DNA from 3 places in the Aceticella sp. 75b-Ac genome. Region 2 is predicted to be linked to each of the others. Evidence: riboswitches for the same ligand, from Rfam matches in the RefSeq annotation. Region 2 holds a riboswitch; each other region holds the start of a gene.
The links. A riboswitch is a leader RNA that binds a small molecule or an ion and turns the genes downstream of it on or off. The one in region 2 is predicted to bind molybdenum cofactor.

Region 1 (3,269 bases), 820 kb from region 2:
GCTTCCCAGAAGCCAAAATACAATAGTAGGAAGCTTATTGTAAGGATCGGCAATATATTTAAAAAGTCCTACAAAACCTGCAAAAATCGCTGAAACGACCATACCTGCCAGAATTAAGCTTAACAAGCTTTTCCCAATTAAACTTCCCAATTTATAAACTAATATTACCGCAATTATTCCAAATATAAATGATGAACCTTGTATTATATATGGATTAAACGGAAAAAATAATATTGCAAGTACCGCTCCAAAGGCAGACCCAGTTGTTACACCAAGAATATCAGGACCTGCAAGATAGTTTCTAAACAAGCTTTGAAATGCAACCCCTGCTAATCCTAAAGATGCTCCTGCCAAAGAAACTGCTATTATTCTTGGAAATCTAACATCAAAGAGGATAATTTTGCTGAATCCATTTAAAGAAGAAAATGGAGAAAACCACAATCTTCCTAAAAACAAAGAAAGAAAAATAACTAAGCAGCAAAAAATAATTATTTTTTTCACTATGATTTCCTCCCAAGATATAAATCCTTCATTTTATTCGTTCGTGATTAAATTACCATTAATTTGAACTTTATCAATATTCAAACCAAAAAAGGTTTTATAAAAATCTTTTGCCTTATCTTTGATGTTTATATCCTTAAATTCATTTGGATGCAAAACCTTTGCCGCCCAATATAAACCCAATGGCCACTTAGGACATGGATCTATCCAGTTGTCCCCATCATTCGGAACAAGAAAAACCTTTCCGTCTTTAACTGCATTTATCTTGCCCCATGCAGGGTCTTTCAATATTTCATCTTTTGTTTGCGCAGCCGATTTATCATATTGTATTATCATGATCATATCAGGATTCCATTTGACTGACTGTTCAACATCTATACTTTTTTTACCAGATAAATTTTGTGAAACAGAAGTACCTCCGGCTATTTCAACAAGCCTGCTTTGAAACATATCACCACCCATAGTCATATATGAATGGTCTTTTCCACTATAATACATGATCAAAACCTTTGGCTTCGTTGTTCTTTGAATTTTATCCTTTACATTTTGTTCAGCTTTCTTGTAATAGTCTACAATGTTTTGAGCCTGTTTTTCCTTTTGAAAAACCTTTCCCAACATTGATACCGTATTATTTATGTCCTCAATGCTTTCTACTTTTGTGCAAATTACCGGTATATTGAGACTTTCTAGCTGTTTTACATCCTTATTATTTGCCTGCCAATAACTACAAAGCACAACATTTGGTTTTTCTTTTGCGATTTCTTCGACATTTGCTGTTTTTCCCCTACTTGCTTTTGTCATCACATCAGGGTCTACAAGCTTATAAAAATCTGTACCCCAAAAACCTCCAGCGTAAAATTTATCACCTTCACCAAGAAGATATACAAATTGTGGAATCATTCCATATATACTTACTATTTTCTTGACAGACTCCTGAATTTTTACTGTTCTTCCAACAGCATCCTTAACTTCAACATATGACACCTTTGTTTCCTGCGGAGCTTTAGTTCCAGAACATCCTGTTGCAGCAAAAACAATTAAAAATATAAGCAATCCAACTAGACTCGTTAATTTCAATCTTCTTTTTTTTAATTCTTTCATTCATATTTCCCTCCATATTTTTAATCAGTAGCAATTTATCAATTATTACTGCAATCTTTTATAATAAGAAAATTAAAACTCCACTAAAAAAGTGGAGCACAACAAAACCTGCTTGATTTAATCAGGTTGCATACACCACCTCCTTGTAAAATATGTGACAGTAAGGCATACTCGTTTCCAAGGATACCCCGTGAGCGTAAAACTCAGGCCAATCACCATAGATTATTTTCTCCTTAGGTTGAATTGGCTCGGAGATGTCGATATTATTTTTTTAACACGATAAACTAATAAAATTGCAGTAATTGCTACTTATTAAGAAAATAACATAGTTTAATTATTAAGTCAAATTATTTTTATCAATACCATACAGTTTAACTAATCAAGAATCGATAATATTTCATCTTTATTTATCTCAAAGATATCTACTTTTCCGTATCCAACCGGAAGTACAAATCTAATCTTATCATTTTTATTCTTTTTGTCATGCCTTATAAGTTCTACAATGTCTTCTTTATGGAGTTCGCCATATTCAACGGGTAAACCGGACTTCTTTATCAAAGCACAAATTCTATCAAAATATTCTTTATCTATCAGACTCTTTTTAAGGGACAGTTTAGCTGCATATACCATTCCAATTGCAACAGCTTCACCATGAATATATTTTTCATATCCTGTTAATGCTTCTATAGCATGTCCTACTGTATGTCCGTAATTTAAGATTTGTCTTAATTTTTGTTCTTTTTCATCCAATGAAACAACCTTCCCCTTGATTCCGCATGATTTTTTTATAATATGTGTAATCATATCATCGTTTAAATTAAGTATCTCATCCATATTGCATTCCAGATATTCAAATAATTCCTTGTCCCATATTACACCGTATTTTATTATTTCTGCTAATCCCCCAAGTATTTCCCTTTTATTTAAGGTTCTCAAATTGCTTGTATCTATATAAACCATCTTTGGCTGATGGAAAGCGCCGACGATATTCTTACCACCCCTTAAATTAACACCAACTTTTCCTCCTACACTGCTATCTACCTGTGCAAGAAGGGTGGTGGGTATCTGAATAAAATCTACACCCCTCATATATGTAGCTGCTGCAAAGCCGGCTATATCCCCCACTACTCCTCCGCCAAGGGCAATTATCGAACCATCTCTTAAAAGCCCGCTTTTATAGATGTCTTCTAAAATATTTTTTAACATATCAAGATTTTTGCTGCTTTCACCTGCAGGTATTACAAATTTTGATACATCAAACCCAGCATTATTTAAAATGGCTTTTACTTTCTCATAATATAATGGGTATACGTTGGTATCTGTTACAAGGAAAATCCTTTTGCTTTTGGTATGTCTGCATACCACCTTACCTATGTCATCAAGCATGTTATTACATATATATATCGGATATGAACGGTCTTTTAAATCTATATTGATAACCTCCAAAATATCTTCCCCTTTTTATTAAAATATACTTTAATCTATAGTTTATATTTCCTTTTCCATTTCTTCAAGCAATTTTTCAAATACATCCAATGCATCAAGCACCGGTTTTGGCGATGTAAGGTCTACACCTGCTTTTTTCAGAAGATTTAATGGATAATCGGAACTGCCTCCTTTTAAAAATTCCTTATATCTATCTACGGCTGGTTTACCTTCTTTTAAGA
Region 2 (3,269 bases):
TCCCGAAAATAAAACTACAATAATAAAAAATATAATCAATAAATTTTTTTTCACGATACTCTACCCCCTATTAAACTAATATATAAATATTATAACAGAATAGAAATGAAATAAAAATCTATAAAAATAATGAAATATTATTATTATTTTTAAAAAATAATTCATAATATATTTCTCAATCGAATTTTTCCCTAACTTAATTGCTTTATAAAAAAAAATATTGTATAATAAAAACAAATGTACTTCCATTGCTTTAAGAAATTCAAACAATTGATTGAAACAAATTATATAGTGAATATTTTATTCTTTTGTAAAAGGAGGAAATAAAATGAAAAATAATTTAAATGCATTTGTTATTGCTAACCCTAATAGATGCATTGGATGCAGAACATGTGAAATAGCATGTGCATTAGCACATCTTGAAGGGAATCCGCTATCTGAAGGAACAGATGATATTCAATTCAATCAGCGTTTAAATGTAATTAAAACAGCAACAGTAACCTCTCCAATACAGTGTCGACATTGTGAGGACGCCCCCTGTGCAAATGTCTGTCCGGTTGGAGCTATTGTAAGAAAAAATAATACAATACAAATTAATAACCAAATTTGTATTGGTTGTAAAAACTGCTTGCTTGCATGTCCTTTTGGTGCTATAGATTTTATAACAGAATATGTAAACGGTAAAAAAAATATACAAGAAAATTTAAAGATTGTAGAAAATTCAAATATGTACAACAAAGAAAGAATAATTGCTAATAAATGTGATTTGTGCATAGACAGAGAAAATGGTCCTGCATGTGTAGAGGTATGTCCAACAAATGCTTTAAGATTAGTAAAACCAAATATGCTGGTAAATTCGATTAAAGAAAAAAGGAAAAAAGTAACAACAGCTTTGCCTTTTATTTAAATTTAAGGCGAAAATTAATTATAGTCATAATTAAAAATTTAAAATCTCCGAGTCCTTATTTCTAAAGTAAGTTATATCTTGCTATGAAATAAGAACCGATAGGGTATTAAGGGAAACGTTAATGCCTCCTGTTTGGAAAGGAGAAAGGATTCACTAATAGAAGATGAAAATGCTTTGATTTGGTATTTTTACCTTTTATTTAGTAGTGGCTTTGCACCTTTCTTGAGGTGCTTTTTTATTTAATAAATCTTGAATGAATTTTTAAGAGAAATATATTATCTCTTGAAATTCAGATATATAAAACAATAGATGTTACCGAAAATATTTAAAATATTTTAAGGAGGAGAAATAAGATGAGAAAAATTAAAATTAAATGGATATTTTTATTGGTATGCGGATTATTGACTTTATTATTTTTTGGAGGGTGTGGACAAAAAAAGACAAATACACCTGCCGATAAAACGAAAAATTCAAATACAAAAAGCATCATGGTATTTGCAGGAGCTGGACTTAAAGATGCACTGCCGGAGGTGTCAAAAAAATACAGCCAAATTCATCCCGATGTAAAATTTTCCTTCAATTTCGCTGGTCTTGGTACCTTACAACAGCAAATTGAACAGGGAGCATATTGTGATATACTTATAGGTCCCGGAGAAAAACAATGGAATATATTACGAAGTGAAAATTTGATTGATAAAGCAACAGAAAAAAAGATTTTATCTGATAAACTGGTTCTTATTACGCCAAAAGACAGCCAGAAAGTAAAAAGCTTTGAAGACCTTACTTCACCTGAAGTTAATAAAATTGCCATTGGAGATCCTGCTGTTGTACCTGGCGGTGAATGGGCTAAAAAAGCTTTGATAAGCTTAGGACTTTGGGATAAAGTAAAATCTAAACTTATTTTTGCAAAGGATATACAAGAAATCAGAGCTTATGTAGAAACAGGAAATGTGGATGCCGGATTTATATGGAAATCAAATACTACAAATGATAATAAGATTAGGATTGCCGCAGAAGCACCTGAAAATTCCTGTCCTCCTGTTTTCTTCAGAGGAGCAGTTATAAATAACAGCAAGGAAAAAGAAACAGCTCTTGATTTTCTTAACTATCTCAAAGGTCAAGAAGCATCAAAAATTTTCAAAAAATTTGGATTTATACCTTTAGAACAAAAACAATAAATCCAAACCAAAAGAAGGAGTCCAAAAATGATATATCCTATATTCTTATCAATAAAAGTATCAATAATAGCAACAGTTATTAATTTTATAATAGCAATATCTCTTGCACGTTTTTTTTTAATAAAAAATTTTTCAGGAAAGGAAATCTTGGAAACCTTTTTATGTTTGCCATTGGTTTTGCCCCCAACGGTTACGGGTTTTATTCTTCTTGTACTCATAGGGAGAAATGGACCAATAGGTTTTCTCATTAAGAAAATATTTAACGGTCAATTGCTGTTTACATGGTGGGCTGCTGTAATTGCATCTTCTATAGTCGCCTTTCCGCTCATGTATAAGAGTGCAAAAGCAGCTTTTGAAAGCGTAGATATTAAGCAAGAACAGGCTGCTCGTATTTTAGGTGCAAATGAGTTTAGGGTTCTTTGTACTGTTACCATGCCTCTTGCCTGGCCTGGTATTCTATCGGGTATAGTTCTTTCATTTGCGAGAGCTATTGGTGAGTTTGGAGCAACATTGATGATTGCAGGTAATATCCCAGGCAAGACTCAGACAATGCCAATAGCAATTTATTTTGCAGCAGAGGGGGGAGATTACAAAACCGCCGGATATTTTGTCATTGTAATTCTTTTATTATCTTTTGGTTTAATATATTACATAAACTGGCTCTCAAAAAAGAAAATTTTGCATTATACAGAAAAAGGAAGAAAATAATCTGAAATTAATTATGTGAGGAGATAGATTTATGGATTTTTACAATAACTTAAAGTCCAAGTTAAGGGAAATTGTTGATGAAAATAGGTTATTGAACGAAAATGTTGAGATTAAAGCCTGCCTGCTTTCTCCGAAAGATGCTATTGGCATTACAAAACGTAAGGATTATGTTATTTTAAAGGGTAAAGAAAAACTTATGCAGGCAGAATTTAAAGGTTCTTATGGACAGGCATTTACTGATTCATTAAATGATTTTCATGGTTCTATTGAAAAGATACTGGAACTTCCACTTAAAAACAACTTTGAAAGAGCTATTTTTATTTCATCCTTAAATGCAATTATGCGGTATCTGGGTTTATCTGATCACACAGTACACTGTAAAAACAACGATTTAGAAAACTGTGCTCAGAAAATAGTTCCTTTCATTATTGAAAAATACGGACAACCGCGTATATGCTTTGTGGGGCTGCAACCTG
Region 3 (3,269 bases), 810 kb from region 2:
TAGTAAAGACATAAGATGCTAAAACTTGAGTAACACCCGGAACATTTCCTCCAAACATTATAATGGCAGCAAATTCACTTATGGATCGAGCGAAGGTTAATACAAGACCTGAGAATATAGGCTCTCCCAAAGAAGGAACCACAACCCGCAGATATGCTTTACTGGGAGTATCTCCCAGTGTGCGGGCCACATCAATTATCTCCGGTTCTATTTGATCTACACCGGCAGATATAGCCCTTGCTGCCAGAGGATATGAAACAAAAAACATGGCTAATACAACAGAAATCATCATAAACGCTAATCCCGTATTGCCAACGAAGCCAAAGGCATTACGTCCAAAGGCTAAAAGCAGGGCAAGTCCGGCTACGGTATGCGGTAAAGCAACCGGTAAGTCATTCATAAAATTAGCAATTTTGTATAAATATGAGTTTCTGGCAAAAAGATGGTAATAACCAAACCCTAAAGCTGTTATGAGAGCTACTATAGAGGCTGCAAATGCAGCCTCTATAGTATTTTTTACACTTTGCCAAAATAGTATATCGTGAAAGGTTTTAATAATACCTATACTATTAACATGCCCTAATAACGCGGCAATAGGATAAATTACCAATAGAAAAAACAATGGAATAAAAATAACACTTATAATATTATTTCTCATTCTTTATGACCTTCCAGCCGTACTTTGTAAATTTATCGGTATTTTTATTAACAGTATTCATAAATTCTTCTGCCAGCTTTTCATTTCCACCTTTGATAATAGCTGCCCCTTCGATAATTTCACCCGTATATTCCTGAGGTATTACCTCAACATATTCCAAATCAAACGCTCTAGCTACACTGCTGTAAATTAAACCTGCATCAAGCTCATTTTTCTGAAGCATAATAGCAAGCTGATTTACCGTTGCAGGACGGGCTTTGAGATTGCCTGAAGAAACCAACTTATCCCAAATATTCATCTTTTTTAGAGCTCTTTCAGTATAAACACCTACTGGTGCTTTAGTGTCAGACACCCCTACTATTACCCCCGGTTTTATCAAATCTGTTACACTTTTAACTTTATTTTTACCTGTTTGTGACACTGCAAGCACCAAATTGTCTTGCAAGAATTTTTGCCCTTCAGCCAGTTTCCCATCAGCCTTAAGCTTGTCTACATAAAGCCAGTCTGCCGAAAAATAGAGGTCGCAAGGCTGCCCCTCTTTGATTTGTGTGTAAAGTCCACCGGAAGCCCCATAACTTGGTACTACCTTTGCACCGGTTTCTTTTTCAAAGATTGCGATAACCTCATCCATAGGTTTTTTAAGCCCTGCTGCTACATAAAGATTAAGTTTTTGACCTTTAAATGAAGCTGTTGTTTCCTGTTTATTGTTCTTAAGTGTATTTGTTGTATTTTTATCAGTTTTCGAACTACACCCACCAAATACAATCATTGCAGTCACTAAAAAAATAAGTAAAAGGTTTTTAACATTAAACATCTTTTTCCCTGTTGCTTTGTCAAATTTTAACATTTTTTTTATTGTCCCCCTCTTTCTAAAAATTCTTTACAAAATACATTAAATTTTTTACAAACCTCTGCAATAATCATCACCTCCTTTCAGTCAATTTTTCCGTTTTCGTTGTTTAGAATCATATCTATAAGTTATTTATAGATTAAAAAAACACCTTCCGAAGAAGGCGCAAAAAACATCATTTTAAATGTTGTGCAAACACTAAAATCCTTCTCCTTTCCAAACGGGAGGCATTAACGTTTCCATTAATACCCTAAGACGGTCTTTATCTCATAAGATAATCCCCCACAGACATAAAGACTCGGAGATTTATATTTTCAATTTTTGATTTTTCTCTAAGCTTATTGATAATAGTATATCAACTAATCATATTTGTCAAGGATGTTTTACAATTTATAACAGTTATTTCCCCTTTACTTTTACAGATATATTTTTTATGGCATCCTTCAACATCATAGTCCCTCCCCCTTGACTGACTACCTCAAGAGCCTTTTTGGGCTCAACAACTAAACTTCCGGCAAGTTTCGTAACATTATATCCTTCAAATGCTTCATAAGACATGGTGGTTGACGGACCGACTATATAAACCTCCCTTGCATTTTTACACATTTCCAAAATATGATCGATTGTCTTATTTATTATTGCAGTACCTGTAATTATAACCACATCACATTGTGGCAGGTACATTTCAATTGCCCAATCAGGAACCGTAGTTCCTTCATATTTCCCTGAACGTTCAAATACATAAGTTTTTGCTCCTGTCTGCTTTACAACATTTATTATAGGTCGGAAATAACCTACCATACCAAATGTATCATAAGAATTTAAATTTTTTACCTCGTTGATAATATTACCCGTTTCATATTCTTGAATGTCACTGTGAATTACAGCATTTATTGCTGCTACTCCAATTGTAGATTTTAATATATTATCCTTCTTTCCCCAGCAGATTACCGAATTGCAATCCCGTCCAATCATGCTTCCCACTTCTTCCAACTGTCCACAGCAAGGTCCAAGTTCATTAATGAAAGTATATGCCAAACCCGAACTTCCATCGTCCAACATAACACAGGTATAACCTACACCTATTCGAATATCCTTAATCTTTCTCCCATTTGACCTTTCATTGGCAATATCAATTAATTTATCAATTATCATTAAATCTGCACCTCTTTACCTTGGATTTTTAAAAATATCTTATTTCTAATTTATGTTTAAGCTTTTCTTTTAAAAAATATTTATATCTTAGAGAAAAATGAATTATTTAATAATTAAAGGATTTCCTGTTGATAAACCATATCTTTTATAATCGCCATTGTCCCATAATTATAAAGCATTCTGCATAAACATTCAATACTGATGTCGGCTCCACTTGCAACATGTGTTATAATGCTTCTGCTGCCAACCGCAGCACTTTTTATTTTATTCATCTGCCCGATGGTATTTTCCGGTATTTCCATAAAAGGTCCTTCATAAGGATATGGCTTATTTTCATCGTCCTCTATATAATATTTATAACCGGGTGGATAACCATTATATTGAAGATGTTTGCCTGTGGTTATTGCGAGATATTGATTAGCATCCTGCTCATACGTATACCATTTTATGCTGTTTTTGCACAAGGTATATTGCCATTTAAAATCCTTTTCCCCTATCCCCTCTAAAAGAATAAGAGCAATTTTTCGATTATCCAGATTTTCTTCAATGACTTTTTTAACATCAATAATAGAATCAATACCATCTAAAGGTGTATATAATGGTATC

Region 1: another riboswitch for molybdenum cofactor. It lies ahead of AC0LWJ_RS05275 (ABC transporter substrate-binding protein); the one in region 2 lies ahead of modA (molybdate ABC transporter substrate-binding protein).
Region 3: another riboswitch for molybdenum cofactor. It lies ahead of modA (molybdate ABC transporter substrate-binding protein); the one in region 2 lies ahead of modA (molybdate ABC transporter substrate-binding protein).

What each region holds. Positions count from the first base shown of each region.
Region 1 covers NZ_CM190971.1:992,325-995,593, forward strand. The annotation lists gene AC0LWJ_RS05270 (FecCD family ABC transporter permease) at 1-501, opposite strand, end outside; gene AC0LWJ_RS05275 (ABC transporter substrate-binding protein) at 535-1,602, opposite strand; molybdenum cofactor riboswitch at 1,726-1,868, opposite strand; gene aroB (3-dehydroquinate synthase) at 1,978-3,048, opposite strand; partial or broken gene pepF (oligoendopeptidase F) at 3,091-3,269, opposite strand, start outside.
Region 2 covers NZ_CM190971.1:171,581-174,849, reverse strand. The annotation lists gene AC0LWJ_RS00885 (GerMN domain-containing protein) at 1-54, opposite strand, end outside; gene AC0LWJ_RS00880 (4Fe-4S dicluster domain-containing protein) at 329-907, shown strand; molybdenum cofactor riboswitch at 941-1,065, shown strand; gene modA (molybdate ABC transporter substrate-binding protein) at 1,261-2,085, shown strand; gene modB (molybdate ABC transporter permease subunit) at 2,113-2,793, shown strand; gene AC0LWJ_RS00865 (Rossmann-like domain-containing protein) at 2,825-3,269, shown strand, end outside.
Region 3 covers NZ_CM190971.1:986,149-989,417, forward strand. The annotation lists gene AC0LWJ_RS05240 (ABC transporter permease) at 1-658, opposite strand, end outside; gene modA (molybdate ABC transporter substrate-binding protein) at 648-1,505, opposite strand; molybdenum cofactor riboswitch at 1,702-1,824, opposite strand; gene AC0LWJ_RS05250 (Rossmann-like domain-containing protein) at 1,908-2,663, opposite strand; gene AC0LWJ_RS05255 (hypothetical protein) at 2,777-3,269, opposite strand, start outside.